One region of the Verrucosispora sp. NA02020 genome, then DNA from elsewhere that is predicted to be linked to it. Evidence: riboswitches for the same ligand, from Rfam matches in the RefSeq annotation. Region 1 holds a riboswitch; the other holds the start of a gene.
What was found. A riboswitch is a leader RNA that binds a small molecule or an ion and turns the genes downstream of it on or off. The one in region 1 is predicted to bind ZMP and ZTP.
Positions count from the first base shown of each region.

Region 2: linked by a shared signal. The riboswitch ahead of HUT12_RS20525 (glycine hydroxymethyltransferase) and the one ahead of HUT12_RS18210 (bifunctional 5,10-methylenetetrahydrofolate dehydrogenase/5,10-methenyltetrahydrofolate cyclohydrolase) in region 1 are both predicted to bind ZMP and ZTP.

Region 1 covers NZ_CP054923.1:4,206,789-4,216,550, reverse strand. The annotation lists gene gcvP (aminomethyl-transferring glycine dehydrogenase) at 1-1,992, shown strand, start outside; gene HUT12_RS18245 (DUF5999 family protein) at 2,114-2,314, opposite strand; gene HUT12_RS18240 (chorismate-binding protein) at 2,411-3,688, shown strand; gene def (peptide deformylase) at 3,699-4,205, shown strand; gene HUT12_RS18230 (GNAT family N-acetyltransferase) at 4,188-4,772, opposite strand; gene HUT12_RS18225 (GNAT family N-acetyltransferase) at 4,807-5,583, opposite strand; gene HUT12_RS18220 (TSUP family transporter) at 5,617-6,396, opposite strand; gene HUT12_RS18215 (endonuclease/exonuclease/phosphatase family protein) at 6,572-7,351, shown strand; gene HUT12_RS18210 (bifunctional 5,10-methylenetetrahydrofolate dehydrogenase/5,10-methenyltetrahydrofolate cyclohydrolase) at 7,274-8,212, opposite strand; ZMP/ZTP riboswitch at 8,226-8,309, opposite strand; gene HUT12_RS18205 (FAD-dependent monooxygenase) at 8,342-9,403, opposite strand; gene HUT12_RS18200 (TetR/AcrR family transcriptional regulator) at 9,459-9,762, shown strand, end outside.
Region 2 covers NZ_CP054923.1:4,696,264-4,709,511, forward strand. The annotation lists gene HUT12_RS20495 (Ig-like domain-containing protein) at 1-997, opposite strand, end outside; gene HUT12_RS20500 (dihydrolipoamide acetyltransferase family protein) at 1,750-3,174, opposite strand; gene HUT12_RS20505 (alpha-ketoacid dehydrogenase subunit beta) at 3,251-4,264, opposite strand; gene pdhA (pyruvate dehydrogenase (acetyl-transferring) E1 component subunit alpha) at 4,264-5,427, opposite strand; gene HUT12_RS20515 (Lrp/AsnC family transcriptional regulator) at 5,604-6,038, shown strand; gene HUT12_RS20520 (DNA polymerase domain-containing protein) at 6,046-7,017, opposite strand; ZMP/ZTP riboswitch at 7,126-7,215, shown strand; gene HUT12_RS20525 (glycine hydroxymethyltransferase) at 7,234-8,670, shown strand; gene HUT12_RS20530 (hypothetical protein) at 8,721-8,972, opposite strand; gene HUT12_RS20535 (hypothetical protein) at 9,095-9,355, opposite strand; gene HUT12_RS20540 (MmcQ/YjbR family DNA-binding protein) at 9,519-9,923, shown strand; gene HUT12_RS20545 (excalibur calcium-binding domain-containing protein) at 10,146-10,403, opposite strand; gene HUT12_RS20550 (GNAT family N-acetyltransferase) at 10,816-11,379, opposite strand; gene HUT12_RS20555 (glycine betaine ABC transporter substrate-binding protein) at 11,507-12,478, opposite strand; gene HUT12_RS20560 (ATP/GTP-binding protein) at 12,579-13,169, opposite strand; gene HUT12_RS20565 (DUF742 domain-containing protein) at 13,153-13,248, opposite strand, start outside.

The sequences.
Region 1 (9,762 bases):
CTGGCGGTGCGGGCCGGGTTGGAGCGGATGCTGCCCGGCCGGCTGGTCGGGGTGTCCCGCGACACCGCCGGCGACCCGGCGTACCGGTTGGCGTTGCAGACCCGTGAGCAGCACATCCGGCGGGAGAAGGCGACCAGCAACATCTGCACCGCGCAGGTGCTGCTGGCGGTGATGGCCGGCATGTACGCCGTCTACCACGGTCCGGACGGGTTGCGGGCGATCGCGACGCGCACCCACGAGACGGCGGTGCGGCTGGCCGCGGGCCTGCGGGCCGGTGGTGTGGACGTGGCCGACGTGCCGTTCTTCGACACGGTCACGGCGACGGTGCCGGGGCGCGCCGCTCAGGTGGTGGCCGACGCGGCGGCGCGCGGGGTGAACCTGCGGCTGGTCGACGACGACCGGGTGGGGATCTCGTGCGACGAGACCACCACGCGGGAGCACGTGGCGGCGGTGTGGGCGGCGTTCGGCGTCGACGGTGTCGACGGCGCGGTGACGGCGGCGCTACCGGACGCGTTGCGGCGTACCGACGAGGTCCTCACCCACCCGGTGTTCCGGTCGCACCACTCGGAGACGGCGATGCTGCGGTACCTGCGGCGGCTGGCCGACTTCGACTACGCGCTGGACCGGGGCATGATCCCGCTGGGGTCGTGCACGATGAAACTCAACGCCACCACCGAGATGGAGCCGGTGAGCTGGGCGGAGTTCGCCCACATCCACCCGTTCGCCCCGGCGGAGCAGACCGCCGGCTACCGGGAGATGATCGGCCAGTTGGAGGGGTGGCTGGCCGAGGTGACCGGCTACGACGCGGTCAGTGTGCAGCCCAACGCCGGGTCGCAGGGGGAGTTGGCCGGGCTGCTGGCGATCCGCGCGTACCACCGTGACCGGGGTGAGGGGCACCGGGACGTGTGTCTGATCCCGTCGTCGGCGCACGGCACGAACGCCGCGAGCGCGGTGATGGCCGGGATGCGGGTGGTGGTGGTCGGCTGCGACGACGACGGCAACGTCGACCTGGTCGACCTGGACGCCAAGATCGACCGGCACCGGGACGCCCTGGCGGCGATCATGGTGACGTACCCGTCGACGCACGGCGTGTACGAGACGGGCATCGCGTCGCTGTGCGCGAAGGTGCACGACGCCGGCGGTCAGGTGTACGTCGACGGCGCGAACCTCAACGCGCTGGTCGGGTTCGCCAAGCCGGGCCGGTTCGGGGCCGACGTGTCGCACCTGAACCTGCACAAGACGTTCTGCATCCCGCACGGCGGCGGTGGCCCCGGGGTGGGTCCGGTGGCGGTGCGCGCGCACCTGGCGCCGTTCCTGCCCGGTGACCCCGGTGGCGCGCCGGTGGACGGGCGGCCGGCGATCTCGGCGGCCCGGTACGGGTCGGCGGGCATCCTGCCGATCCCGTGGGTGTACCTGCGGATGATGGGTGCCGACGGGCTGGCCCGCGCCACCGGGGTGGCGGTGCTGGCGGCCAACTACGTGGCGGTGCGGCTGCGGGAGCACTTCCCGGTGCTGTACGCGGGCAACAAGGGCCTGGTGGCCCACGAGTGCATCCTGGACCTGCGGCCGTTGACGAAGACGACCGGTGTGAGTGTCGACGACGTGGCCAAGCGGTTGATCGACTACGGGTTCCACGCGCCGACGATGTCGTTCCCGGTGGCGGGGACGCTGATGGTGGAGCCGACCGAGAGCGAGGACCTGGCCGAGCTGGACCGGTTCTGCGACGCGATGATCGCCATCCGGGCGGAGATCGACGAGGTGGCGGCGGGACGCTGGCCGGCCGGGGACAACCCCCTGGCGAACGCGCCGCACACGGCGGCGATGGTGGCCGGTGACGAGTGGCCGCACGCGTACCCGAGGTCGGTGGCCGGCTACCCGGGCGGCGTGGACCGGGCGGGGAAGTACTGGCCGCCGGTGCGTCGGGTCGACGGCGGGTACGGCGACCGGAATCTGGTCTGCTCATGTCCGTCGCCGCAGGCGTACGAGAGCTGACGGCAGCCGCGCCGGGGCGGTCGCTGCCGCCCCGGCGTCGCGTCGACCTGGTCGTGACGGCCCCCCTGGTGGGGACTAGCCTGGGTCGACGCGGGAAGAGTCGTGACGGATCGTGACCAGGTCAGGCGGCGAGGGCGTGTCGGGCGGGGCCGCGGTGCGGTGCGATGCTGCTGCCGTCGGGCAGCAGCTCGCCGGTGTCCTCGAAAACGATGACGCCGTTGCAGAGCAGGCTCCAGCCCTGTTCACGGAAGCAGGCGATGACCTTGGCAGCTTCCCGGTCGGTGGCTTCGGCGGAGGGACAGGTGGGTTGGTGCTGGCACATCGGGTTCTCCGGACTGTGGGGGCACTGTGTCATGGTTCACATGACCAGTGACGCACAGTACCAAGCAAACGCATGGTGCATCGAGCGGAAGTGTGCGTGGTCCGTGGGAAATCCGCTGAACGGATGAGCCACCACCAACCAGACGTTGTGGAAGCGCTCCCACAGACGGTGGTCGATCCGTCACCGTACGACCCCCCGGCCGCGCCCCCACCCTGCCGGGGCCGCCGCGTCGAACGCGCCCGCTGGCAGTGGCACCCCACCGACGGCGGCGACCCCGCCACCGCCGTCGAGGACTTCCTCGCCGCCCACGGCCTGCCCCGACACGACCTGGCCCGCCCCACCCGCCCCCACCACCCCGACGACCCCGTCTGCGGCGCCGCCCTCTACGTCTCCGCCGCCGCCGGCGCCCTGCTCGCCGGCGGCACCCCCGGCGCCGCCAACCCCGCCGACCTGCCCGAGATCGCCGTCGTCGTCTACGGCCACACCGACACCCCCACCACCCCCACCACCAGCGGGACGTGGTGGCGCGGCCCGTGGACCGAGAGCTGGACCCCCGAGGAACACGCCGACGCCGTCCGCGCCGTCCGCACCGCCATCGGCCACGGCGACGTCTACCAGGTCAACGTCGTCGGCCACGCCGCCGCCCCCTACCGCGGCGACCCCCGGCCCGCCCTGGCCCGCCTCGGCCGCCTCCCCGGCGCCCGCTACGGCGGCGTCCTCACCGGCGACGGCTGGGCCATCGGCTGCGCCAGCCCCGAAACCCTCGTCGAGGTCCGCGCCGGCACCCTGACCACCCGCCCTATCAAAGGCACCCGCCCCGCCACCGCCGCCGGCCGCGCCGACCTGCTCACCTCCGCCAAGGAACGCGCCGAACACATCATGATCGTCGACCTGGAACGCAACGACCTGGCCCGCGTCGCCCGCACCGGCACCGTCCGCGTCGACGACCTGTTCGCCGTACGCCGCTGGTGCGACCTGTGGCAGGCCGAATCCACCGTCCGCGCCGACGTCGCCGACGGACTCGGCCTGGCCGACCTGCTCCGCGCCGTCTGCCCCGGCGGCTCCGTCACCGGCGCCCCCAAACTCGCCGCCCTGCACCACATCGCCGCCCTCGAACCCGTCGGCCGCGGCGCCGGCATGGGCGCCCTCGGCTGGATCGGCCCCGACCACCTCGACCTCGGCCTGACCATCCGCACCGCCGCCACCGACCGCCACGCCCTGCACGTCTGGGCCGGCGGCGGCATCACCTGGGACAGCGACCCGCACGCCGAAGTCGCCGAAGCCGCCGCCAAGACCGCCCCGGTCCGCGCCACCCTCGACCCGCCCCGACCCGACCGCCCCGGCCGCCCCACCACCGGCACCACCGACCGATAACCTTGCCGACATGACCATGCGGGACATCCGAATCATCGGCGACCCGGTGCTACGCACCCCCAGCGAACCCGTCACCAGCTTCGACGCCGACCTACGCGCCCTGGTCACCGACCTGATGGACACCCTGCTCGGCGCACCCGGCCGCGCCGGCGTCGCCGCACCCCAGATCGGCGTCAACGCCCAGGTGTTCGTCTACGACGCCGACGGCCACCGCGGCCACATGATCAACCCCACCCTCGAACTCTCCGACGACCTACAGGACGACGACGAGGGCTGCCTGTCCATCCCCGGCCTGTACTTCCCGACCCCCCGCGCCCTGCACGCCACCGCACACGGCTACGACCAGCACGGCGAACCCCTCACCATCGCCGGCAGCGGATTCCTCGCCCGCGCCCTGCAACACGAGACCGACCACCTCGCCGGCCGCCTCTACGTCGACACCCTGCGCGGCGACGTCCGCCGCCGCGCCCTGCGGGAGATCCGCGCCGGCCGCTTCGACTCACCCCGCCGCGCCTGACCCACCCGCCACCCACTCGTCCCGGGTGATCGCATACTCCACCTCACCGGCCTGCGCACCCGGCAACGGATCCGGCCACGGCAGGTGCAACGTCCGCACGTGACGCATCCCCACCGCCGCCATCGTCGCCCGCGACCCCACGTTGACCGCCATCGTCTCGGCGAAGATCCGCGACAACCCCAGGTCGGCGAAACCGTACCGAATCAACTCCCGGGCCCCCTCCGACGCCAGACCCCGACGCCAGAACCGCCGCGCCAACCGGTACCCCAACTCGGCCTGACCCGTCACCGGCCCCTGATCGGCCCGCGACGGCGGCTCCAACAGCCACCACCCGACGAACTCACCGTCCACCGACCCCGCCCAGAACCCCAACCCCGGCGACCGCCGCGCCACCGCCAACCGCTCCCGGTGCCACCGCGCCACCTCCGCCGCCGACCGCACCGGCCCCAGGAACCGCATCACCTCCGCGTCGGCGTCCAACGCCACCTCATCAGGCAGATGCACATCCGCCAACGGCGCCAACACCAACCGCGCGGTACGCAGAATCACCTGAGACACGCGCGTCATCATCCCGGCCACCGGGCACCACCGCCACCGACAATCAGCGGCCACCGGCGCGCAGCCGGAACTCGCCGTACTCGGCCACCCGGGTGAACCCCAACCGCCCGTACAACCGCACCGCCGCCCCGTTGTCGGCCTTCACGTTCAACGTCACATGGTCCACGTCGGCCCGTAACACCTCGCACAGCCGCGTCACCACCGCCGCCGCCAACCCCCGACCCCGCCACCCCGGCCGCGTCGTCACGTTCCCGATCGCCGCGACCCGATACGTGGGGGAGAAGACATGCACCCCCGCCACCGCCACCAACAGCTCACCGTCACTGACCCCCACGTACCGGCCGGTGTCCACCATCCGCGCGTCGAACCAGTTCCCCGGATACGCGACCGCGTACAACTCCCGCAGCCGAGGCAGATCCGCCCGCCCCAACACCACCCCCGCCGGCGACACCCCCACCGCGCGGGAAGGATCCGTCCACGCCATCTTCAGATGCGTCCCCGACGACGTCACCTCGAACGCCCCCGCCAACGCCACCTCCACACCGGGGGACAGGTGCGCCTCCAACCGGGCCGGCAACACCGGCACCACCTCACCCAGCAACGCCGACACCGCCGCCACCCCGCCCGGCCGCGTCAACGCCACCAACGTCGGCGACACCGCACCGTGATACAGCAACACCACCGCGTCCCCACGCCGAAACCACGACGTGTACGGCCAGAAGAAATCGTCCAGATCACCCAACTCGTACGCGTGCAGCCGAGGATCCCGCCCCAACAGACCCGCCAGGACGGCCCGGTCGTGTTCCGCGCGCACCGACACCCGCCGATGATCACACGCGCCGCGTCGCGCCGCTCACCCCGCCCGCCACTGGTCGTAGCCCAACTTCGCCACCAACGCCACCACCACCAGCAACAACACCCCCCGCACGAACCCCGCACCCCGCCGCAACGCCATCCGCGCACCCACCATCGCGCCCACGACGTTGCACACCGCCATCGCCGCACCCAACAGCCACCACACATGCCCCGTCACCGCGAACACCGCCAACGCCCCCGCGTTCGTCCCCGCGTTCACCACCTTCGCCATCGCCGACCCGTGCAGAAAATCCGCCCCCACCAGGGCCGTGAACGCCACCACCAGGAACGTGCCCGTACCCGGCCCGATCAACCCGTCGTACAACGCGATACCCACCCCCGCCACCAGCACCGCCACCACGACCCGCACCCGGGTACGCCGCCCCGGCGACGCCGACACCCCCAACCTCGGCCGCGCCACCACGAACACCGCCACCGCCACCAACACCACCAACACCACCGGCCGGTACGCCGACGGCGGCACCGCCCCCGCCAACGCCGCACCCACCCCCGCGCACAACACCGCCAGAACCGCCGCCGGCCCCACCACCGCCCAGTCGACACGAGTACGCCGCGCATACGTCACCGCCGCCGCCGACGTCCCCGCGATCGCCGCCAACTTGTTCGTGCCCAACGCCGTCGCCGGCGGCATCCCCGGCGCCGCCACCAACAACGCCGGCAACAACAACAACCCGCCGCCACCCACCACCGCGTCCACCCAACCGGCCAACACGGCAGCGGTCAGCAGCAGCGCGACAGTCGACGGATCCAGATCCACGGCGGCATTCTTCCCACCCCGAGACGACCGACGCCGCCACCTGTGGCCAGCCTCACCGGCCCCGACGCCGCCGCAACCACACCCCGACCGCACCCACCGCCACGAACACCAGCACCGAACAGAACAACACCCGCAGCATCGGGCAACTGTGCCACGGCGTCGATAAGGTGACACGGTGCGCCTGGCCACGTTCAACCTGCTGCACGGCCGGTCCCTGACCGACGGCCTCGTCGACCCCGCCCGCCTCGCCGCCGCCGTCACCGCCCTCGACGCCGACGTCCTCGCCCTCCAGGAAGTCGACCGCGACCAGTCCCGCAGCGGCAACCACGACCTCACCGCCATCGCCGCCCAGGCCCTCGGCGCCACCGAACACCGCTTCGCCGCCGCCGTCGTCGGCACCCCCGGCGAAGCGTTCCGCCCCCTCACCCACGACGGCGACGGCCACGGCGAACCCTGCTACGGCGTCGGCCTGATCTCCCGCCACCCCGTCAGCAGCTGGCACGTCACCCGCCTACGCCCGGCACCCGTACGGTCCCCGGTCTACGCACCCGGCCCCCGCGGCGGCCTCATCCTGCTGCACGACGAACCCCGCGTCGTCCTCGCCGCCGTCCTGGACACCCCGCACGGGCCCCTCACCGTCGCCGCCACCCACCTGTCCTTCGTGCCCGGCTGGAACATCCGCCAACTCCGCCAGGCCGTCCGCGTCCTACGCGCCCTGCCCGCACCCCGCATCCTGCTCGGCGACCTCAACCTGCCCACCTGGGCCACCCGCCTGGTGTCCCGCTGGCACCCCCTGGGCCGCCGCCCCACCTACCCCGCCGGGCAACCCCGCGTCCAACTCGACCACATCCTCGCCGACCGACAGGACCTGCACCGCCTACCACCGGTCACCGCCGTGCAGACCCCGCTGGCCACCATCTCCGACCACCGACCCCTCCTGGTCGACCTCGGCTGACCTCGCCGCCGCCCGCACCGCGTTACGGAACAGCATCGCCACCGTCACCGGACCCACCCCACCGACCCGCGGCGTGATCGCCCCCGCCACCCGCCCACACGACGGATCCACATCCGGCAACAACCGGCGCCCCGCATACCGCACCCCACCACCCACCACCACCGCACCCGGCCGCACATGATCCGGCCGCACGATCCCGGGCACCCCCGCCGCCGCCACCAGGATCTCCGCCCGCCGCGTATACCGAGGCCAGTCCGGCACCCCCGTGTGCACCACCGTCACCGCCGCGTTCGCCGTCGGCCGCTTCTGCGCCAACAACAGCGCCAACGGACGCCCCAACGTCGCCCCGCGCCCCAACACCACCACCTCCCGACCCGCCACCGGCACCCCGTGGAACGCCAACAACGCCTCCACACCCGCCGGCGTACACGGCACCGGCCCCGGCAGCCCGAGCGCCAACCGCCCCACGTTCACCGGATGCATCCCGTCCACGTCCTTCTCCGGGTCCAGCACCTGCAACGCCCGGTCGTAGTCCAACCCACCCGGCACCGGATGCTGCACCACCACCCCGTGCACACCCCGGTCCGCGTTCAGATCCGCCACCACCGCGTGCAGATCCGCCTGCGACGCCGACCCCGGCAACCGCACGTGCGGCGACGCGAAGCCCAACTCCGCCGCCTGCCGCTGCTTGATCCGGATGTAACCGGCGCTCGCCTTGTCGTCACCCACCAGCACCGTCGCCAACGCCGGAGTCACCCCCGCCGCCCGCAACGCCGCCACACCCTCGGCCACCTCGACCAGAACCTGCTCCGCCACCGGCCCACCAGGCAACAACCGGGCCGTCGTCGACGTCGTGGACATGGCTCACCTCGATCGTGGAGGCCCAGGCGGACGACCCCCACGACGAGCTCCCCGATGGTCCTATCCATCCCCGGTGCCGCCAGTCGCGTCACCCGTAGCCTTCCACACCCGACGCCGCGACCACCACCGTCAGCCCGGGGGACCGAACGCCAACGCCCACCGCAACGCCACGTCCCGCACCCCGGTGAACCGCCGCACCTGCGCCAACCGTCCCGCCCGCACCGCCATCGCCGCCATCCGCTGCGTCGGCACCCGCCGCACCCCGTCGTAGCGGGCCAACGCCGCCGACACGTCCGACTCCACCGCCAACGCCTCCGACAACGCCACCGCGTCGATCAACGCCTGACAGGCACCCTGCCCCAGATCCGGCGTCATCGCGTGCGCCGCGTCGCCCAGCAACACCCACCGCCCCCGCACGTACGTCGGCACCGGCGACAGATAGTGCACGTCGTGATGCAACATCCCGGCCACGTCGACGCGATCCAGCACCGCCGGCACCGGGTCGTGCCAGTCACCGAACCACCCCCGCAACGCCGCCAGATCACCCTCCGGCGGCCGGAAACCCTCCGGCGCCGCCACCGCCGCGTACCAGTTCGCCACCCCGGGACCCTGCGGCGTCACCCCGAACTTGCGCCCCGGACCCCACGTCTCCCCACCGGAGGCCACCTCCAACGGCACCGTGCCACGCCACGCCGTCACCCCCGAGTACCGCAGCGGGAACCGATCACCGAACATCGCCACCCGGGTCGCGCTGCGGATCCCGTCCGCGCCCACCACCACGTCGTACCCGTCACCCAGCTCGGCCGGACCCGCCACCGGCGCCCCGAAACGCACCGTGCCCGCCGGCAACGCCTCCGCCAACAGACCCAGCAACGCCGGCCGGGACAGCAGCAGCACCCCCTCACCGTGCCGCCGACGGATCCGCCCCACGTCCAACCGGGCGATCACCGTCCCGTCCGGGCGACGCATCGCCCCGTCCGGCTGCTCCCGACCCCGTTCCCGCGCGAGCGCACCCACACCGAGCCGATCCAACGCCCGCAACGCCGACGGCCAGATCCCCAACCCGGTACCCGTCCCGGGCAGCCCCGCCGCCCGCTCGAACACCGACACCGTCCACCCGGCGCGCAGCAGTCCCACCGCCACCGCCAGCCCACCCACGCCGCCTCCGATGACAGCCGCTGATCCTCGCATCACCCGACCGTACTACAGATGTAGTCGCAGCCACTACTGCTGTAGTCTCACCTCCGTGGACGCCCGCCAACAACGCCTCCTCGACGCCGCCATCGCCGTCCTCGGCACCCGCGGCCCCCGCCATCTCACCCACCGCGCCGTCGACGACCAGGCCGAACTCCCCACCGGCTCCACCTCCAACCGCTACCGCACCCGCGAAGCCCTCATCGCCGGCGTCCTCACCCGCATCCTCGACCTCGAAACCACCGGCTGGAACCACCTCGCCGGCACCCTCGACCACATCGACCCCGACACCTTCACCACCGCCCTCGGCGCCCTCGCCCACGACCTCACCACCACCCACCGCGCCCTCACCCTCG
Region 2 (13,248 bases), 490 kb from region 1:
GCGACACGTTGGTGTACCCCTGATCCCCCTCCGACCAGGGCGCACCGTGGATGAACTCGCCGCCCCAGGTCAACCGCTGCGCGTCCTCGACGTCGACGACGTACGGGTCGGCCGAGCCCGTGGTGTCGAACGTGGTGAAGTCGTGCTTCTCCATGATCACCATTTTGCCGCTGGAGGTCGGGGTGCTCGGCTTGCCGAGGCTGACCGGGAGCTTGCGCAGCAGCTTCCCGTCCCGGATCACCGACATCTGCTTGGTCGCGTTGTCGATCTCCAACGCCGTCTGCCGGCCGATCTTCGACGTGGCCCGCCGGTCGGCGTCGCCGACGTTCTCCTTGCCGATCGGCAGACCCTCCAGCGCGGCACGAACGTTGATGGACGTGCCGGGTCGCCAGAAATCGGGCGCCCGATAATAGACCTGACTCCCGTCGGACACCCAGGACCAGGTGCCCGGCTGCGGCGGATCGGTCTTCACGAACAAACGACGTTGCACATCCGCCCTGGCTTCTTTCGGAATGGGCGGGTCGAACGCGACGGTTACCGGCATGGCCGTGCCGTACGTCCGATTACCGGCGAAATAGAGCGTACTGGTGATCGCCGGTTTGGACGATTTCGGTTGCGTCGTGAAGGTCGTCTTCCGAGTGACCGTCTGCCCCTTCTCGCCGGTCACCGTGACCTCGGCGGTGTAGGTCCGCTTGGGCTGCAACACCTCGGCCGGCACCCACCCGGTGCCGTCCTCGCGCGGCTCGGCCTCGACCTTTCCGCCCTTGTCGTCGGTGATCCGCACATCGGTGACCCGCCCGTGCTTGACCGCGGTGCCGATCTCCCCGCTGATCGGCACGTCCCGCGCGCCCTCGGCGGGCGTCACGGCGAGTTCCGGAGCCGCCTGCCGACCCTCACCGGGTCCGGCGGTCCTCCGATCACCCGTGCACGCGCCCAGCGCCAGCGGCGCCGCTGCGACGGCCACCGTCAACAGCGCCAATCGCCCCCTCAGGTTCATGATGCGTCCCCCCGTTTATTTCTCGCCCTCCGCCACATTCTCGCCGTCTACCCACCAGCGACTCAGCAATTCTGCGAAACCGCGCGCCAATACCGGGTGGACATTTTTGCGCTATTGCGCCGGACCAGGCCGGGAAATGCCCGACCGTGATATCCCGACCGTTAGTCGGCGACCTGCGTCCATTGTCCGCGCACCCGCCGGTCCACGACGCTTCGCCCGGTCTCGGGCGTACGGCCACCCGTGGACCCGGCGTCCCTTCAGCCGCCGAGCCCCCGCCCCGACCTACCCACGCCCACGCCCACGCCCACGCCCACGCCGGAACATGGTTGATCAAGGAGTTTTGGTCCGAATCCGCCGCCCACCCAGACCAAAACTCCTTGATCAAAGGGGCGATCTTGGGAAGCGGCCTTGGGGGCGCCGCGCGTGGTCGGGCGCGACTCTTCGTGCGTGTGGTCGGTGGTCGGCCAGAGAACTGCAAGCTGCGAGACACCTGGACGGGTCGGACAGGACAGGCATCGACCGCATGGCGACCTTACGGCCAGCAGGAGGTGAAGTTGTCCACGCCCACGCCGATCATGGACGTCTGGTTCCCGTCCGCGCCGATCATGCCGCCTGCGCCGATCATGGAGTTGTGGCCGGATATTCGACCTCTATATGCCGTTATGCACTGTACACAACTCCATGATCGACGCCTGGGGGGCGGGCGGCGCGGGCCGGGGGCGCAGGCCGGGCGGGGCGGGGGCGGACGGGGCTCAGACGGCGGCGATCAGCAGGGCGGGCTGCTCGACGCAGTCGGCGACGTGCCGCAGGAAGCCACCGGCGACTCCCCCGTCGCAGACCCGGTGGTCGAAGGTGAGGCTGAGCTGCGTCACCTTGCGCACCGCCAGCTCTCCCTCCACCACCCAGGGCTTGTCCACGATGCGGCCCACTCCGAGCAGCGCCGCCTCCGGGTGGTTGATGATCGGGGTGGAACCGTCGACACCGAACACCCCGTAGTTGTTGAGCGTGAACGTGCCCCCGGTGAGCCGGGCCGGTGGCAGCTCACCCGCCCGCGCCGCGGTGGTGGTCGCGGCCAGCTCGGCGGCCAGCTCGGCGGTGGTGAGCCGGTCGGCGTCGCGCAGCACCGGCACCAGCAGGCCACGATCGGTCTGGGCGGCGATGCCCAGATGCACGGCGGCGGACTGGACGATCCGCTGCCCCTCGGTGTCCACCCGGGCGTTGAGCTGCGGGTACCGGCGTAGCCCGGACAGGCAGATCCGGGCCAGCAGCGCCAGGATGCTCACCGGCTGGTCCGGTCGGGCGGCGTTGATCGCGGCCCGGGTACCCAGCAGCCCGGTGGCGTCCACGTCGACCCAGATGGTCACCTCCGGGATCTCCCGCCGGCTGCGGGAGAGCTTGTCGGCGATCACCCGGCGGATGCCGGTCAACGGGATCACCTGGTCCCGTTGGTCGGCCGGAGCGAGTCCGACATGCGCCGGGGTCCCGGCCGGCAGGTCCGGCGTCGCGGGGCCGGTCGCGGGCGGAAGGCCCCGCGTCGTAAGGCCCGGCGCGGGCGTACCCGTGACCGAACGGTCCGTCGCGTACGCGTCGGCCGCCGCCTCCACGTCGGCGCGGCGGACCACTCCGCCGGGTCCGGTGCCCCGCAGGGTGGCCAGGTCGACGCCGTGCGCACGGGCCAGCCGCCGCACGATCGGCGAGATGACCAGTGCCGGCGTCGCGGACGGATCCGCGCCGACCGCCGACGGGGTCGGCGCGGCCGGAGCAAGGCTCGGGGCGGTGACCGGCGCGGTCGGGGCGAGGCGGGGACGCCGACGGCGGCGGGTGGCACCGTGCCCGGTGCCGTACCCGATCAGCACGTTGCCCGAGCCGGCCCGCTCCTCCTCGCGGTAGACCGCGTGCCCGGCGGGCTCGGTCGCGCCGGCGGCACCGTCGGTGACCGGCGCGGCCACCGTGATCAACGGCTGGCCGACCGGACGCACCTCGCCCTCCGCGCCGTGCAGGGCCACCACCCGGCCGGCGTACGGGCAGGGCACGTCCACGACCGCCTTGGCGGTCTCCACCTCGACCACGGTCTGGTCCACGGTGACCACGTCACCCACCGCGACCCGCCACTGCACGATCTCCGCCTCGGCGAGCCCCTCACCGAGGTCAGGAAGGAAGAAGACTTGCTCGCTCATGCCGGCACTCCGCTCCGCTGCGTGCCGCCATGAGACTCCACCGCACCGCACCCGATGACTCGCTCGCTCCGCTCGCTCATGCCGGCACCTCGGCGAGCCAGCGGGAGTCCGGCTGGTCGTCCCACTGGAGGCGGGCCACCGCGTCCAGCACCCGGTCGACCGAGGGCAGGTGGGTGTGCTCCAGCATCGGCGCCGGGTACGGGATGTCCAGCCCGGAGACCCGCAGCACCGGCGCGTGCAGCGCGTGGAAGCAGCGTTCCTGCACCCGGGCGGCGATCTCCGCGCCGACTCCGGCGAAACCCTGTGCCTCCTGCACCACCACGCAGCGGCCGGTACGCCGGACCGAGTCGGCGATCGTGGCGTCGTCGAACGGCACGATGGTGCGTACGTCGACGACCTCCAGGTCCCAGCCCTCCTCGCGGGCGGCCTCGGCGGCCTCCAGCGCGACCGGCACCGCCGGCCCGTACGCGACCAGGGTGGCGTCCCGGCCAGGCCGACGGACCACCGCCCGGCCGAACGGAGCGGTCCGCGTCGGCAGGTCCGCCTCGGCGCTGGTGAAGTAGAGCTTCTTCGGCTCCATGAACACCACCGGGTCGGGGTCGTCGATCGCCTCCCGCAGCAGCGAGTACGCGTCGTCGACGGTCGCCGGGGTGACCACCTTCAGGCCCGGGGTGTGCGCGTAGTACGCCTCGGACGAGTCGCAGTGGTGCTCCACGCCGCCGATGCCACCCGCGTACGGCACACGGATCACCATCGGCACGCTCAGCGCGCCCCGGGTGCGGTTGCGCAGCTTCGCCACGTGCGAGGCGATCTGCTCGAACGCCGGGTACGCGAACGCGTCGAACTGCATCTCCACCACCGGACGCAGCCCGGACATCGCCAGTCCGACCGCGAAGCCGACGATGCCGGCCTCGGCCAGCGGGGTGTCGAAGCAGCGCTTGTCGCCGAAGCGGGCCTGTAGTCCGTCGGTGATCCGGAAGACGCCACCGAGTTGCCCGACGTCCTCGCCGAAGACGACGACCCGATCGTCCTCCAGCAGCGCGTCGGCGAGCGCCGCGTTGAGCGCCTTCGCCATGGTCATGGTGGCCATCAGGCGTCCTCCTCCTGCGCGGCGAGCTCGGCGCGGACCTGGTCGCGCTGTTCGACGAGCTGCGGGGTGGGCTGCGCGTAGACGTGGTCGAAGAGGGTGAGCGGGTCGACGGTGGGTTCGGCGTTCATCCGCTCGCGCAGCCCCGCCGCGTACTCCTCGGCCTCCTGCGCGACGGCGGCGACGGCGTCGTCGTCGAGGGCCTCACGGGAGCGCAGGTACGCCTCCAGCCGGGCCACCGGGTCGCGGTCCCGCCACGCCTCCACCTCGTCGGCGTCGCGGTAGCGCGTCGCGTCGTCGGCGTTGGTGTGCGGCTCCATCCGGTAGGTGTGCGCCTCGACCAGGAACGGCCCCTTGCCGGCGCGGGCGTGCGCCACCGCCTTCTCCAGCACGGCGAGCACGGCCACCGGGTCGTTGCCGTCGACCTGCTCGCTCGGCACGCCGTACCCGACGCCCTTGTAGGCCAGTGACGGGGCCGCGGTCTGGCGGGACAGCGGCACGCTGATCGCGTACCGGTTGTTCTGCACGAAGTAGACCACCGGGGCCTTGAACACGGCGGCGAAGTTGACCCCCTCGTGGAAGTCGCCCTCGCTGGTCGCGCCGTCACCGACGTAGACCAGTGCCACCGTGTCCCGCCCCTGGTAGGTCTCGCCGTAGGCCAGGCCGGCGGCGTGCACGCACTGGGTGGCGAGCGGGGTGCACTGCGGCGCGGTGCGGCGCACGGCCGGGTCGTACCCGCAGTGCCAGTCGCCGCGCAGCAGGGTGAGGACCTCGACCGGGTCGATGCCCCGCGCGGTCAGCGCCATCGACTCGCGGTAGGTCGGGAAGACCCAGTCGTCCTCGCGCAGCGCGAGGACCCCGCCGACCTGGCACGCCTCCTGCCCTCGCGAGGACGGGTAGACCGCGAGGCGGCCCTGCTTGGTCAGTGCGGTGGCCTGCGCGTCGAACCGGCGGCCGACGACCATCCGGCGGTACATCTCGCGCAGTGTCGCCACGGGTGGCTCGGGATAGTCGGCCCGGGACGGCAGCAGGGTGCCGTCCGGATTGAGCAGCCGGACCGGATCGGCCTGGGGAAGCAGGGCAGCGGCCGGGTCGGGCGCGGTCGGGGTGGCCGACCGGCGCTTCCGCGGGGTTGCCCTGCGGGCCGCCTGAGGGGTGGTCGTCACGGCGGAACCTCCTGGACGTGTGGTGGACCTATGCTCCTTTGGTCGGATGATTGACTCAAGATGGCCGGTGAAGGCGGGATGTATGGCACTGATGGGAGGCTCGGGTGAGCCAGGAGACCGCTGACACAGTGCCCCTGCGGGGTGGCACGGGACGAACGGCACCAGGGTTGGACGAGGTGGACCGGCGGATCCTGGACGAACTGACCCGGGACGGGCGGATCTCCGTCCGGACGCTCGCCGAGCGGGTGCACGTGTCCCGCACCAACGCGTACGCGCGCATGGAGCGACTGCTGCGCGACGGGGTGGTCACCGGGTTCGCCGCCCGGGTCGCGCCGGAGCCGGCCGGGTTGGGCACCTCGGCGTACATCGCCCTGACCATCCAGCAGAACACCTGGCGGGAGGTGTCGGCGGAGCTGGCCCGGGTGCGCTACGTCGAGCACGTGGCGCTGCTCAGCGGCGAACACGACGTACTCGCCCTGGTCCGGGCACCGGACAACGCCACCCTGCGGGACGTGGTGCTGGACCGGGTCCAGCGCATCTCCGGGGTGCTGTCCACCCGGAGCTGGCTGGTCTTCGAGGAGTACGACGGCGTCCGCAGCCCGTGGGCCTGACCGCCGCTCAGCGTTCCGGCGGCGCGGCCAGCCCCTCCCGGTCGGCCAGCTCCAGCAGCGGGTCCAGCGAGAACCGTGGCCCGTCCAGACCGGCGTGCGGGTCGCCCCGCTCCGCGAACCGGGCGGGCATGGTGGTCACGTCGAAGTCCCCCGGCCGTACGTCGTCCAGCTCGGCCCAGTCCAGCGGGGCGGAGACCAGCGCCGCAGGCGTCGGCCGGATCGAGTACGCCGAGGTCATCGTGTGGTCCCGGGCCATCTGGTTGTAGTCGACGAAGACCGGTCGGTCCCGCTGGTCACGCCACCAGGTGGTGGTGACCAGGTCCGGCCGGCGCCGCCGCATCTCGCCGCCGAGCGCCAGCACCGCCCGACGGCAGTCGCCGAAGCTCCACCGGGGCTCGATCGGGACGTACACGTGCAGGCCGCGCCCGCCGGTGGTCTTCGGAAACCCGGTCAGGCCCAGCTCGTCGAGGAAGCCACGCACCTCGTGCGCCACCGGGACGACCTGGTCGAACCCCACCCCGGGCAGCGGGTCCAGGTCGATCCGGAGCTGGTCCGGCCGCTCGACGTCGGCCCGGTTCACCGGCCACGGGTGGAACCGCAGTGTGCCCAGGTTGACCGCCCAGATCACCACCGCCAGTTCCCCCGGCGCGACCTCGTCGGCGCTGCGCCCGCTGGGGAACGTGATGTGGGCGGTGCCCACCCAGTCGGGCGCGCCCGCCGGCACGCGCTTCTGATAGAAGGCGTCGCCCCGGTTGTCCTGCCGGGTGGCGATCGTCGCCCCCTCGAACACGCCGCGCGGCCAGCGTTCGAGCATGGTCGGCCGGTCCTTGAGCGCGCGCAGGATGCCGTCGCCGACGGCGAGGAAGTAGCGCACCACGTCGAGCTTGGTCAGCCCGCGCTCCGGGAAGTACGGCTTGTCCGGGCTGGAGACGCGCACCGTCCGCCGCCCCACCTGGATCTCCTCGGCCGAGGTCGCCATCTGCCGAGCGTACGACGCGTACGGCCGGCGCGGTGGCGACCTCGCGGGGCCGGTCGGGACGGGTCCGACCCGGTGTGCGCGGGGCCGGAGAGCCCACCCGCTAGGATCGGCGGGGGCCGTGACTGGCGCGTCGAGATGGAGCACCATCGGGAAGCGGCCCCGTCATGAGGACGCACGCCGAGCGCCTGGGCCTTCCGCACGTCACCAGGAGGTCGCATGCCGCCGAACGCCGAATCCGCCGCTTTCCGCAGCGCGCTGGAGGTCATCCGCGCCGTCGAGCCCCGGGTGGCCGACGCCATCGGGGCGGAACTGGTCGACCAGCGCGAGTCGCTCAAGCTGATCGCCAGCGAGAACTACGCCTCGCCGGCCACCCTGCTGGCGATGGGCAACTGGTTCAGCGACAAGTACGCCGAGGGCACGGTGGGGCGCCGGTTCTACGCCGGCTGCCAGAACGTCGACACGGTCGAGGCGCTCGCCGCCGAGCACGCCCGGGAGCTGTTCGGCGCGTCGCACGCGTACGTGCAGCCGCACTCGGGCATCGACGCCAACCTGGTGGCGTTCTGGGCGATCCTGGCCGACCGGGTGGAGTCCCCTGCGCTCAAGCGGGCGCAGGCCCGGCACGTCAACGACCTCACCGAGCAGGACTGGTTCGCGCTCCGCCGGGAGCTGGGCGACCAGCGGATGCTCGGCATGTCGCTGGACGCCGGCGGCCACCTCACCCACGGCTTCCGGCCGAACATCTCCGGCAAGATGTTCGACCAGCGCAGCTACGGCACCGACCCGGCCACCGGGCTGGTCGACTACGACAGGGTCGCCGAGGCGGCCCGCGAGTTCCGGCCGCTGGTGCTGGTCGCCGGCTACTCGGCGTACCCGCGCAAGGTGAACTTCCGGATCATGCGGGAGATCGCCGACTCGGTCGGCGCCACCTTCATGGTGGACATGGCCCACTTCGCCGGTCTGGTCGCCGGCAAGGTCTTCACCGGCGACTTCGACCCGGTGCCGCACGCGCACATCGTCACCACCACCACGCACAAGTCACTGCGCGGCCCGCGCGGCGGCATGGTGCTCTGCGGCCCGGAGCTGGCCGACCAGGTGGACCGGGGCTGCCCGATGGTGCTCGGCGGGCCGCTGCCGCACGTGATGGCGGCCAAGGCGGTCGCGCTGGCCGAGGCGCGCCGCCCCGACTTCGCCGACTACGCCCAGCGGATCGTCGACAACGCCCAGGCGCTGGCCGACGGGCTGCTGCGTCGGGGTGCCACGCTGGTCACCGGCGGCACCGACAACCACCTGGTGCTCATCGACGTCACCGGCTACGGGCTGACCGGCCGGCAGGCCGAGCAGGCGCTGCTCGACTCGGGCATCGTGACCAACCGCAACGCGGTGCCGCAGGACGCCAACGGCGCCTGGTACACCTCCGGCATCCGGATCGGCACGCCCGCGTTGACCACGCGCGGGCTGGGCACGGCCGAGATGGACGGCACCGCCGAGCTGATCCACACGGTGCTCAGCCAGACCAGCGCCGGGGCGAACCCGGACGGCACCGCCTCCAAGGCCAAGTACGTGCTGGACCCGGCGCTGGCGGACAAGGTCAGCCGGCAGGCCGGCGAGTTGCTGGCCGGATTCCCGCTGTACCCGAACGTCGACCTGGGCTGACGACGCAGGCGCGTCGGGCCGGTGCACCGGCCCGACGCGCACCGGGACGATCAGGAGTAGTCGAACGTCCAGAGGAACCACTGGGCGCTCTGCGGGGCGTAGCTCTGCTCGCAGTACCACCAGTCCCATCGTCCCTCGGCGGCGCCGGTGAAGCCGTACGAGCGGCAGAAGTCGTAGCTGTAGTACACCCCGCGCAGCGTGCCGCCGGGCGGATCAGCCTGAGCCGGTGCCGCACCGACCACCAGAGCCGCGCCCACCGTGGCGAGCGCCGCCAGCGGCGCCAGGATCCTGCGTTTGCGCATGGTTACCCCCTGCAACAGACCGGCCGACGCGCATGCATCGACATCTGTCGACAAGCGTGACGACGCCCGGGACGCGCCGTCAACGCGTTCCCGGGCGGTGGTCGACCGACGGTGGAGTGGGCTCAGTTCAGTGGACGCTTGAGGTGGTATCGGTGCACCTCGGTGCTGCCCTGGACGTTGTTGACGTCCTCGGCGGCGGTGACCAGTTCCCAGCCTTCCCGGCCGTACCGGTTGAGGTGCGCCACGGCGGTGTCGCCGTACGCGGTGACGTCCTTACGCGATCCGTCCGGGCCGTACCAGACGAACGACACATGGAAATTGCGGCCCTGTCCCTGGTAACGGCGGACCAGCAGGGCGTACTCCCAGGCAACCATGCCGCCCATTATGACCGTCCACGCAGGAGCACGATACGGCGAAGGTCACCGTTCGCTTTCCGACGAACGCGGTGTGTCGCTGCCGAGAAGAACCCGGGCAATGGCCTCCGACACGCCGGGCGCGACCGGCGCGTGCCCACCGTCGATCCCGGCCGGGGCGTATGGTCGGGCGGTGGCGAGTTGGGATGACGTGCGTCGGATCGCGTTGAGCCTGCCGGAGACCGGTGAGCGCCCCTCCTACGACGGTCTGCCCGCCTGGACCGTACGGGACAAGTCGTTCGTGTGGGAGCGCCCGCTGCGCCGAGCCGACCTCGACGCGCTCGGACCGTCCGCGCCGACCGGCCCGATCCTCGGCGTACGGGTCGCCGACCTCGGCGTCAAGGAGGCACTGCTCGCGGACGACCCGGCCGTCTACCTGACGACGCCGCACCTCGACGGCTACCCGGCGGTGCTGGTGCGGCTGGACCGGATCGACGGGGCCGAACTGACCGAGATCATCACGGAGGCGTGGTTCGCCCGCGCGCCGAAGCGCCTCGCCGCCGCCCACCGCGCCACGACGGCACCACCCGACGCCTGACTCCGTCCCCGCCGGCCCCCGCCCGTCCCCGCTGGCCCCGCCCGTCCCCGCCGGCCCCCGCCCGTCCCCGCTGGCCCCGCCCGTCCCCGCCGATCATGGAGTTGTGGTAGGCGAAATGCCACGATTAGCGGCTTAAGTCAAGGCCCTAACTCCATGATCGGCGAGGTCGCAGACCGGCATCACCGGTGGTGAGTCTGGAGTGTGCCGGTCGGCGGCCTGGCGCTATCGCTTCTCGCAGGCGACGCCGTCCTTGTCACGGTCGAGTTTCGTGTTCGCCTTGTAGATCGCCGTCGAAACCTTGAAGTTCGTGACCGGCTTCGTCCTGCCGCGAACCTTGTCCCGCGCGCCTTTCTTGCCGACGCCATGCCGGTACTTCTTGTTCAGGGCGGTGCAGTTCTTGAACTTCGTTGGGGCAGCCTGCGCGGGTGACACCACGGCCACGGCACCCCCGGCCAGTGCCAAGGTGACGACGAGTGCCATCCGGACCAGTCTGGAAACCAATCCGTCCTCCATATCGGATAGTAGGTGGAGAAGGCACGCTACCGTCACATGAATCGGCACAGCGCCCTCCATCCGACTCGTCCGGCAGGGGCTTACGGCGGCACTTCGATCACCGTCCAGGCAGCACCTTCGACACAACGCCACCCAAGGTCTGACAGCTCGGATGACACCGAGCTGGTCACCGGCACAGATCTCCCAACGGCAGCCGGAGAAGCGCCCGCCTACCGAAGATCACGCTCGATCCGGGATCGAGTGGTATCCGAACGCGACGATGACCACTCGATCCCGGATCGAGCGTGATCTTGCGGTGGAGGCGGGAGCATGGGCCTGCTGAGGGCCCGGATGGGCCCGGGTGAAGCGGGTGGGCCCGGGTGAAGCGGGTGGGCCCGGGTTACCGTCGCATCACCCAGACCGGGATCGGGTCGGTCAGCGTGTCGACCAACTCCCAGCCGGCACGCCGGTAGATCTCCACGTTGACCGGGTTGCCGGTCTCCAGCACGGCGGGGAGCCCCGCCTCGGCGGCCCGCCGCAGCCCGGCACTCATCGCGGCACGCCCCAACCGGCGGCCCGCATGGGCCGGGTGGGTGCCGAGGATGCCCAGGTACCAGTGCGGATGGTGGGGCAGGACGGCACGCAGCGCCTGGTCGTAGGCGTGCACCCGGCGCAGCACGTCGTCGGGCAGGGCCGGGCGGCGGCCGTCGTCGAGGACGGCCGTGCCGGCCACCGGCGGCTCCCAGATGGCGGTCGCGGCACCCTGCTCGACCGTCCAGACGGTGCCCTTGACGACCTGCTTGTCGAAGAGGTGTCCGAAGAGGACGGCGGCCGACCGAGGGTAGGTCTCGTCGTCGGGGAAGAAGAAGCGCACCACGGGATCCGTGCGGAACGCGGCCACCAGGGCGTCGACCACCGGCGTCCGGTCCGCCGGGCTCGCGACGCTCACCTCGGGAGGATGCACGAGGTCGGACTCTAGCCGCCCGGGACCCGCCGCGCTGACCGGTCGACGGCGTGGCCCGGGGTACCGGGTCACGCCGTCGACCGGTGTCCGGCGGCGGAGCGGGACGCGTTCCGCCGGGTGGGCCGACTCAGTCGGCGGGCAGCCAGTCCTGCCAGACGTCCGGGTTGGCGTCGAGCCACTTCTTGGCCGCCTCGTCGTGGGACAACTCGTCGACCGTGAGGTAGCGGGCCACCTCGTTCTGGTGGGCGTTGGTCCACTGGAAGTTCTTGACCAGGTCGGCGGCCGGGTTGCCGGACTCGGCGAACTCCCGGTTGGCGATCTTGTCGAGGTCGTAGGGCTGGTAGTCGCAGGCCACCTTCTCCGGGTCCACGTCACAGCCCGGCGTGTAGGGCGGCAGCTTGACGTGCACCAGGTCGACCTCGGCGAGGAACCACTGCGGCGCGTAGAAGTAGCCGATCGCCGGCCGACGGTCGCGCTCCGCCTCCCGGAACGCCTCGATGAGCTTGTCCTCGCTGCCCACGGTGGTGACCGTGTAGTTAAGCTTCAGGTTGCGGATCAACGCCCGGTCGTTGGTCTCGTACGACGGGTCGCCGTTGAGCAGGACACCCCGACCGCCGGAGGTGGGCGTCCGGAACAGGTAGGCGTAGTCGTTGAGGTTCCGCCAGTTGGTGATGTTCGGGTGCTGCTCGACCAGCCACGGCGTCACGTACCAGCCGACGACGCCCTGGTTGCCGGTCATGCCGTGCTCGACGGCCTTGCGTTCCTCGTCGATGTACTTCTTCTTCAGGCCCTCGCGGCCCCAGTTCTCCAGGATGACGTCGGTGCTGCCGGCGGCGACCTCCTCCCAGGCCTCCTCCGCCGTGAGGTCCTTGACCACCACCGTGCAGTTGAGCCGGTTCTTGGCCAGGTAGCCGATCACCGCGAGGTTCGCCTCGTACCCGATCCACGGCAGGTTGGCCAGCGTCAGCGTGCCGCACTCGGTCCGCTCCGGCGGCCCCGGCGGCGCGATCCGGGGCTGGATGTCGGCCGCGCAGCCGGTCAGTGCCAGTGCGGCCACGCAGGCGAGGGCCACCGCCCTGGTCCACCCTGATCTCTGCATCGCTGCCTCTTCTCCTCTTCGTCGTTGCGCCCGGCCGAGGTGCCGGAGGGGCTGCGGTGCCGCCGGGGTGCCGTGCCGCAGGGGTGCTGCCGTCCGCTGGTCAGCGACCGACGCCGGCCCGCGCGAGGCGTTGCGCCAGCACCACCTCGGTGAGCGCGACGAGCACCTGCTTGACCGACTCCCGCTGACGCGCGTCGCACTCCACCAGCACCACGTCGTCCGCGACGCCGAGCGCCTCCCGCACCTCGGCCAGCGCGAAGCGGCGGGTCGCCTCGAACGTGTTGACGGCCAGCAGGAACGGAATGTGGTGGTCCTCGAAGTAGTCGATGGCCGGGAAGCAGTCCTCGATCCGCCGGGTGTCGATCAGCACGACCGCGCCCAGCGCGCCGTCCACCAGGTCGTCCCAGAGGAAGGCGAACCGGTCCTGTCCGGGCGTGCCGAACAGGTACATCAGCAGGGACTCGTCGAGACTGATCCGGCCGAAGTCCAGGGCCACGGTGGTGGTGGTCTTGCCGGCCACCACCGAGGTGTCGTCGACCCCCACCGAGACCTCGGTCAGGTCGGCCTCGGTGACGAGCGGCTCGATCTCCGACACCGCACCGACGAAGGTGGTCTTGCCGACGCCGAACCCCCCGCTCACCACGATCTTGACCGCGGTGGGTGTGGGCGGCTGGCTAGAGAGCGCGGACACGGTCCCTGATCCTCTCGATCATGGCGACGGAGAGCTCGCCCTGTTCCTCACGGCGCAGGTAGCCCTCGCTGAGCAGGTC